2 regions of the Amphritea sp. GJ51-11 genome follow, and region 2 is predicted to be linked to the other one. Evidence: predicted binding sites of a transcription regulator. Region 2 holds the regulator's gene; the other holds the start of a gene.

Region 1 (3,423 bases), 460 kb from region 2:
GCTGTACATCAACGCCCTGCGTCAACATAGGCGCGGTAATCATAAAGATAACCAGCAACACCATCATCACATCGATGTATGGCACCACATTGATATCAGCGTTTAGCTTACGTTTCTTTCTTACTCTGCGAATCATAGTAGCGGCCTGTTACAGATCAGTTTGAAGCGTGCACTCGGCGGTGCAAAACACTTGAAAATTCATCCGCAAAGGTTTCATAACTATTCATCAGCGTTTCCGTTTTAGCCGAGAAACGGTTATAGGCAATAACCGCGGGAATAGCTGCAAACAGTCCGATCGCGGTGGCAATCAAGGCCTCTGAGATACCCGGCGCTACCGATGCCAGCGTCGCCTGATGAACATTCGCCAGGCCTCGAAATGAATTCATAATCCCCCACACGGTGCCAAACAATCCGACATAAGGGCTGGTTGACCCCACGGTGGCCAAAAATGGCAAATGCATCTCAAGCTTTTCCTCTTCGCGGGCTAAGGCCACCCGCATACTGCGCTGCGCCCCTTCCATAATCGCATCACGATCGGCGCCTGACTGCTGACTCAGTCGGCTGAACTCTTTCAGCCCTGCCCGAAAAATATTTTCAGCGCCATTATCACTATCCGGATCAGCATTCACTTCACGGAATAGCTGGCTCAGGTCAACCCCGGACCAGAAGCGGTCTTCAAATGCCCGCAATTTACGCTGTGCCTGTCGCAACACAAAGTGGCGTTGGAAAATCATAATCCAAGACAGCACTGACGCCAGCAACAACAACAACATAACTATCTGAACAACAAAACTGGCATTAGCCACCAAGCTCCAGATCGACATTTTATCCGGCACGTTTATAACCCCTTGTGATGAAATCTGAAAAACTGGTTCTGATAGTAGCGAGATCAGCGGGCAAAATCTGCCCCTTTTCTGACAAAAAATCAGATTTACGTCGATTAAACAATTTTGCAGCACGCTTTATCCATTAGCGACTCAACTGTTCGGCGATTGGAGCGAGCAAGCGTTCGAAAGTTCAAACAAAATGAACAACCCAACATAAAAAAGCCGCCCAAGAAGGCGGCTAATAAACACCAATAAGCTTATACAGAGACTAAGTGGCCATTACGGCGGTGCTCATCTTTCGATTGACAGGCGACACATAAAACGGCTGTCGGATTAGCCATAAGGCGATTCAGTTCTATCTCTTCGCCGCAACTCTGACAATAACCATACTGACCCGCTTCAACCCGCAACAGTGCATTTTGGCACTCACGAATCTCTTCTTCCAACTGCGTTATATGTGACAGACTCGTTTGCTGAAGACCAACAACGGCTGATGCCTCGGCGCGATCGAGCACCTCGGTGCAACTTAATTGACCCATCTCAGCCTGCTGATCTGACCGTTCAGCTTTAAGATCGGTCTGCAACTGCTGCAATAAAATCTGCAGTTCACGCTTCAGATGTTTAAGTTGCGCCACATTGATGCAACCGAGTTTCATAGTGTTCATACCTTAACGCCCTAAACATTATTTTTTATGTTCATAAGCTAAAAGTTAAACCCTTAGTCGCAACTCTGCGTTGACTTAAATCAGTTATCTTCAGCTGATGCCGGTTCTATTGATCCCGGTCAGGCAATTCAAGACCAAAGTGACGATAGGCATTGTCTGTCACCACCCGCCCACGCGGTGTACGCATCATAAAGCCTTGTTGTATCAAGTAAGGCTCGAGTACATCTTCAATGGTATCTCGCTCTTCACTAATCGCCGCAGCTAAGCTATCGACCCCGACCGGGCCACCGCCAAACTTCTCAATCATGGCCAATAATAAGCGTCGATCCATATGATCAAAACCATGCTCATCGACATTTAGCATATTCAACGCAAGATCAGCCATCTCTAATGAGATCCGACCATCGCCCTTAACTTCCGCGTAATCTCTGGCGCGTCGCAACAAGCGGTTAGCGATCCGTGGCGTACCTCGCGCACGACGAGCAATTTCAATCGCCCCTTCACGGTCAACGCCACTACCCGACAGACGTGCAGAACGTTCAACGATGGAGGTCAAATCATCAATATTATAAAATTCGAGTCGCTGCACAATACCAAAGCGATCCCTCAGCGGCGACGTTAACAATCCTGCTCGAGTGGTCGCCCCCACTAAAGTAAACGGCGGCAATTCCAACTTAATTGAACGAGCTGCCGGCCCTTCACCGATCATAATATCCAGCTGATAATCTTCCATCGCAGGGTATAGCACCTCTTCAACCGAAGCACTTAAACGGTGTATTTCATCAATAAAGAGCACATCACCCGGCTCAAGATTGGTCAGCATCGCCGCAAGATCACCGGCTTTTTCTAACACCGGCCCCGAGGTGGATTTAATATTACATTCCATTTCATTGGCGATAATGTTCGCCAAGGTGGTTTTACCCAGCCCCGGCGGTCCAAAAATAAGCGTATGATCGAGCGCTTCTTGACGCTTGCGCGCAGCACCGATAAAGATCTCCATCTGCTCTTTGACCACTGGCTGGCCAACATAGTCCTGCAACGCTTTCGGACGAATCGCCCGATCCTGAACTTCCTCTTGTGGCGCGGTAACCACAGGAGTAACAAAGCGATCCGCTTCGATCATGATTAATACCCTATCACTAACATTGCGTTACTAACCCTGCACCATACTCTTCAAGGCCGCACGAATAAGCTCTTCACAGGAGGCGCCGGGTATCAACTTTTCAGCCTGAGCAATCGATTTAGTCGCCTGCACCGGCTTATAGCCCAACGCAACCAAAGCACTTTCAGCCTCAGCCCTATTATCACTTTGTACAGCAGGTGCCGGTCCGCCTAAACCATCAGTTAAGGTGAACTCATCGACATCGTTAAAGACAAAATCCTTCAGCTTATCCTGCATCTCGACAATAAGGCGTTCAGCAGTCTTTTTACCAACCCCGGGTAACCTCACTAAAGCGGCTGTATCCTGATGCTGCACCGACAAAACAAACTCATTCACACTGATACCCGACAGAATCGTTAATGCGAGCTTAGGCCCCACACCATTTACTTTAATCAAAGTGCGGAACAGCGAGCGCTCGGTGCGCTCATAAAATCCGTACAACAGCTGAGCATCTTCCCTAACCACCATATGGGTAAACAAGGTTATCTGTCGCCCTACTTCCGGTAGTTGGTAAAAAGTATTCATTGAGGCATCGACTTCATAGCCAACCCCATTCACATCAATAACCAGTTGCGGCGGGTGCTTTTCTAACAATTCACCTTTCAATCGTCCTATCACGGCGCTTTTCTCTCCAACTCGCCCCACTGACAGGGCTTAATTTTTAGGCTACTCATAACTAATGTAACACTGCGTTCATCGCAGACGGCCACCTCGGCTACTTTTGGCACCCGCCATCATAATCAAACTACTACGGGTATGTGCATGACAC
Region 2 (3,423 bases):
TTTAATCCGTTTGATACACAGGTCATCCTGCAAAATGAAGTTAAGGCTCTCTTGCCATTCCAGTGCAAGTTTGACGACTCGTTTGCCTGCTTCAAGGTGGTGGCGGATCTCATCGCTATCAAGATCTTGGCCTTTACAACGGATAATGCCGGTTTCGACTGCACTGTCTCTCAGCTCGCACTCATCCAGTGGTTCTAGGCCGGTGTAACGTTCTTCTGGCTGCTCTAGCCAATGAGACATGACTGCAGAAGGGGCATGATTAACATCCGGCAATACAACCGGCAGAGAGCCTAATAAGCTGCGTAGGTGGCTGAGTAGTTCTTCGGCGCGCTTGTGGCTGCTGGCATCAACGATAAGCAGGTTATGTGCTGGGGCGATCAGTGCCCAAGTCGTTTGGAACTTGCTGAATGCGCGCGGTAGTAAGTCCAAAACAATTTCATCTTTGAGCTGGTCTTTCTCTTTTTTATAGACCTTGCGGGCTTGCTCATCCTCGATCAGCTTCACTTTCTTATCCAGCTGCTGACGGATCACCTGGGTGGGAATGATTTTGTCTTCTTTTTGTGCCGCGATCAGCATAAAGCCGTTGCCAGCATGTACGAGCATTTCGGAGAGATCGCCACTGGGGCTTACCCAGCCAAAGCGGCTAAGTTCTTGGCTACCACAGGGGGTAAAGGCTTTCTCGCTGAGTTTTTCTTCAAGGGCTTCAGGGGTGTAACTAAACTGCTGGGTGAAACGGTAAAAGATGGCATTTTTGAACCACATGAGAATAAGCCCTTAATAACAGATAAAAAAAGAGTGGCTATTGTAAAGCGATATCCGGCGGTGGGACAGAACTGATCTTGATAATATTAAGGTGATTAGCGTTGGGGCACCGTTGCTCGGTGTAGAGCGCGTTGTTGGGTGCCCGTGACATGCGTAGAGGATTAAAGGCCTTCGTAGGCCAATAAGGTAAAGACAGGAATATCGCTTTGCTGAATCAGCTCTGAGCCGTTGAGATCGGGTAGATCAATAAGAGCAGCGGCTTCATACACTTCAGCACCGAGCTCTTTGATAATGGTGCTGGCGGCGAGAATGGTGCCGCCGGTGGCGATCAGATCATCAAAGATCAGCACTTTGTCGCCAGCAGCGACCGCATCGACTTGCATTTCGACGGCGGCGGTGCCGTATTCAAGGGCATATTCGCGATGAATAGTTTTACCCGGCAGTTTGCCTTTTTTTCGTACCAGCACTAATGGCAGATTGAGTTGATAAGCGATGATTGAACCAAACAAGAACCCCCTGGCATCAATACAGGCAATATGGGTGACTTCGGTATCGATATAGCGCTGAATAAAGGCATCGGCAATCATTCTCAGGGCTTTGGGGTCTTTAAACAGTGGGGTGATATCTCTGAACATGACGCCAGGTTCTGGCCAGTCCGCTATCGTGCGCATAACTGACTTTATATAACATTCATCGAAACTCATCGGGGGTACCTTAAAACAGTAGGGCTAATATCGAGTAGCCCGATCAGGGGCCAGTACGATCAAAATAATACCCGCTAAAGAGCGGGTATTAGGATGTTGCAAGTGAGGTTTAGTCGAGCGGACAGGTTTTGTTCTCAGACATCGGAATGTCTTGAGATTCACCGGATAGACGATAGATCTCTTCGAGGTTGCTCAGTTCGATCTCTTTACCATCGACCCGTACCAGCTCCATTTTTTGGAACCGGGTAAAAATACGGCTAACGGTTTCGACGGCTAAGCCAAGGTAGTTACCGATCTCGTTTCTCGACATGGATAAACGGAACTGGGTTTCTGAATAACCACGCAATTTGAAGCGAGTCGATAGTTTAATTAGGAAGGTCGCAACGCGTTGTTCAGCATTCTTCTTGCTCAATAGCAGCATCATCTGCTGGTCATCACGAATCTCTTTGCTCAGTGTCCGTAGGATCTGGCGGCGCAACTCTGGCATCTGTCCTGATAGCTCATCGAGCCGTTCAAAAGGGATTTCGCAGACGGTGGTTGTTTCAAGAATTTTTGCTGAAACAGGGTATTGTTCGCTATCAAAACCACTGATGCCGACCATTTCGCCGGGGAAGTAAAAGCCGGTAATCTGTTCTTCACCCTCATTGGTCAGAGTATAGGTTTTAAGGGTGCCCGCGCGAATAGCGTAGACAGAAGAGAAGGCCTCACCTTGATGGAAGAGGTGATCGCCTTTTTTCAGCGGGCGGCTCTTATCGATAATATTATCGAGCCGATCGATTTCAGTCATGTTCAGGGACACAGGTAAACATAAAGAGCTCAGGCTGCATGTATTGCAATGCACCTGTCTTAAGCTGTGTAGTTTCCCTTCTGATGCCTTATGGTTGCCCATAACTATGTCCTGTCTTCGTTGATTTATTAGATAGTGCTTATAAGTGATTATCTACTAAATCAACGGCAGGGTGAAGTATTTCCCGTATCAAATGATGCGGGAGAAGCCTTTGGTTGCTTCCTGCTTAGGAATGTAAGCATCAAAGGCCATGCAGATGCGGCGGATAAGTAAGCGTCCGGCAGGGGTAACATCGATACGCTTATCACCGAGGACGACTAAGCCATCGCCGGTGAACTTTTGCAGTTCCTGCAGTTCCTCGGCGAAATAATCGGCGAAGTTGATATCAAATTGCGCGTCGATAGCGGCCATATCGAGCTGGAAATGACAGATAAGTTGGGTGATCACAGCTCGTCTAATGCGATCATCGGTGCTAAGTGTGACACCCCGTTTAATCGCGTTTGTACGCGCTTCGACGGCGCTGGTATAAGCACTCATATCATGTTCATTTTGATAATACACATCACCGATCTGACTGATCGATGACACACCCATCGCCACTAGGTCGCAATCGCTGTGGGTGGTATACCCTTGGAAGTTACGATGAAGTTTACCGTTTTGTTGTGCTAAGGCGAGTTCGTCATCAGGTTTAGCAAAATGATCCATGCCGATATAAACATAGCCAGCACTCATCAGCTTGCTGATGGTGGTTTCTAGAATCGCCAGTTTAGTTTCGGGACTAGGCAGATCTTCGGCTTTGATATGGCTCTGAGAACGGAAACGATCCGGCATATGGGCATAGTTAAACACGGATAGTCGGTCAGGGCTCAACTCAATAATGGTGTCCAGTGTCTTGGTGAAGCTGGCCAGTGTCTGGTGTGGCAGGCCGTAGATCAGATCGATATTGATGGAGCGGAAGCCGAGACGACGGGCTTCATGGAGTACATCGGCGATCTCTTCAACCGGTTGTACCCGGTTAACCGCCTGCTGCACTTTTAGCTCAATATCTTGTACACCAAAGCTGACCCGGTTAAAACCGATCTCTCGGAGCACTTTAAGCATCTCATGATCCACTTCGCGGGGATCAATCTCGATGGAGTAATCACCGGAATCATCATCTAGCAGGGTGAA

What was found. Region 2 encodes FNR, which switches genes on or off when oxygen is low (the NO sensors DNR and NnrR bind a similar motif). Its sites were predicted from a motif close to TTGATNTANATCAA; they were not measured.
Region 1: a site for FNR is predicted at 1,563-1,576, ahead of AC0L4K_RS10645 (TraR/DksA family transcriptional regulator). Genes of this name have one in related genera too.

Annotation. Positions count from the first base shown of each region.
Region 1 is NZ_CM147881.1:2,403,048-2,406,470, forward strand. Features, by position in the region: gene tolR (protein TolR) at 1-136, opposite strand, end outside; gene tolQ (protein TolQ) at 156-836, opposite strand; gene AC0L4K_RS10645 (TraR/DksA family transcriptional regulator) at 1,085-1,492, opposite strand; gene ruvB (Holliday junction branch migration DNA helicase RuvB) at 1,599-2,615, opposite strand; gene ruvA (Holliday junction branch migration protein RuvA) at 2,646-3,272, opposite strand; gene ruvC (crossover junction endodeoxyribonuclease RuvC) at 3,348-3,423, opposite strand, start outside.
Region 2 is NZ_CM147881.1:1,946,694-1,950,116, forward strand. Features, by position in the region: gene rdgC (recombination-associated protein RdgC) at 1-762, opposite strand, end outside; gene AC0L4K_RS08530 (adenine phosphoribosyltransferase) at 924-1,466, opposite strand; gene fnr (fumarate/nitrate reduction transcriptional regulator Fnr) at 1,576-2,355, opposite strand; gene hemN (oxygen-independent coproporphyrinogen III oxidase) at 2,443-3,423, opposite strand, start outside.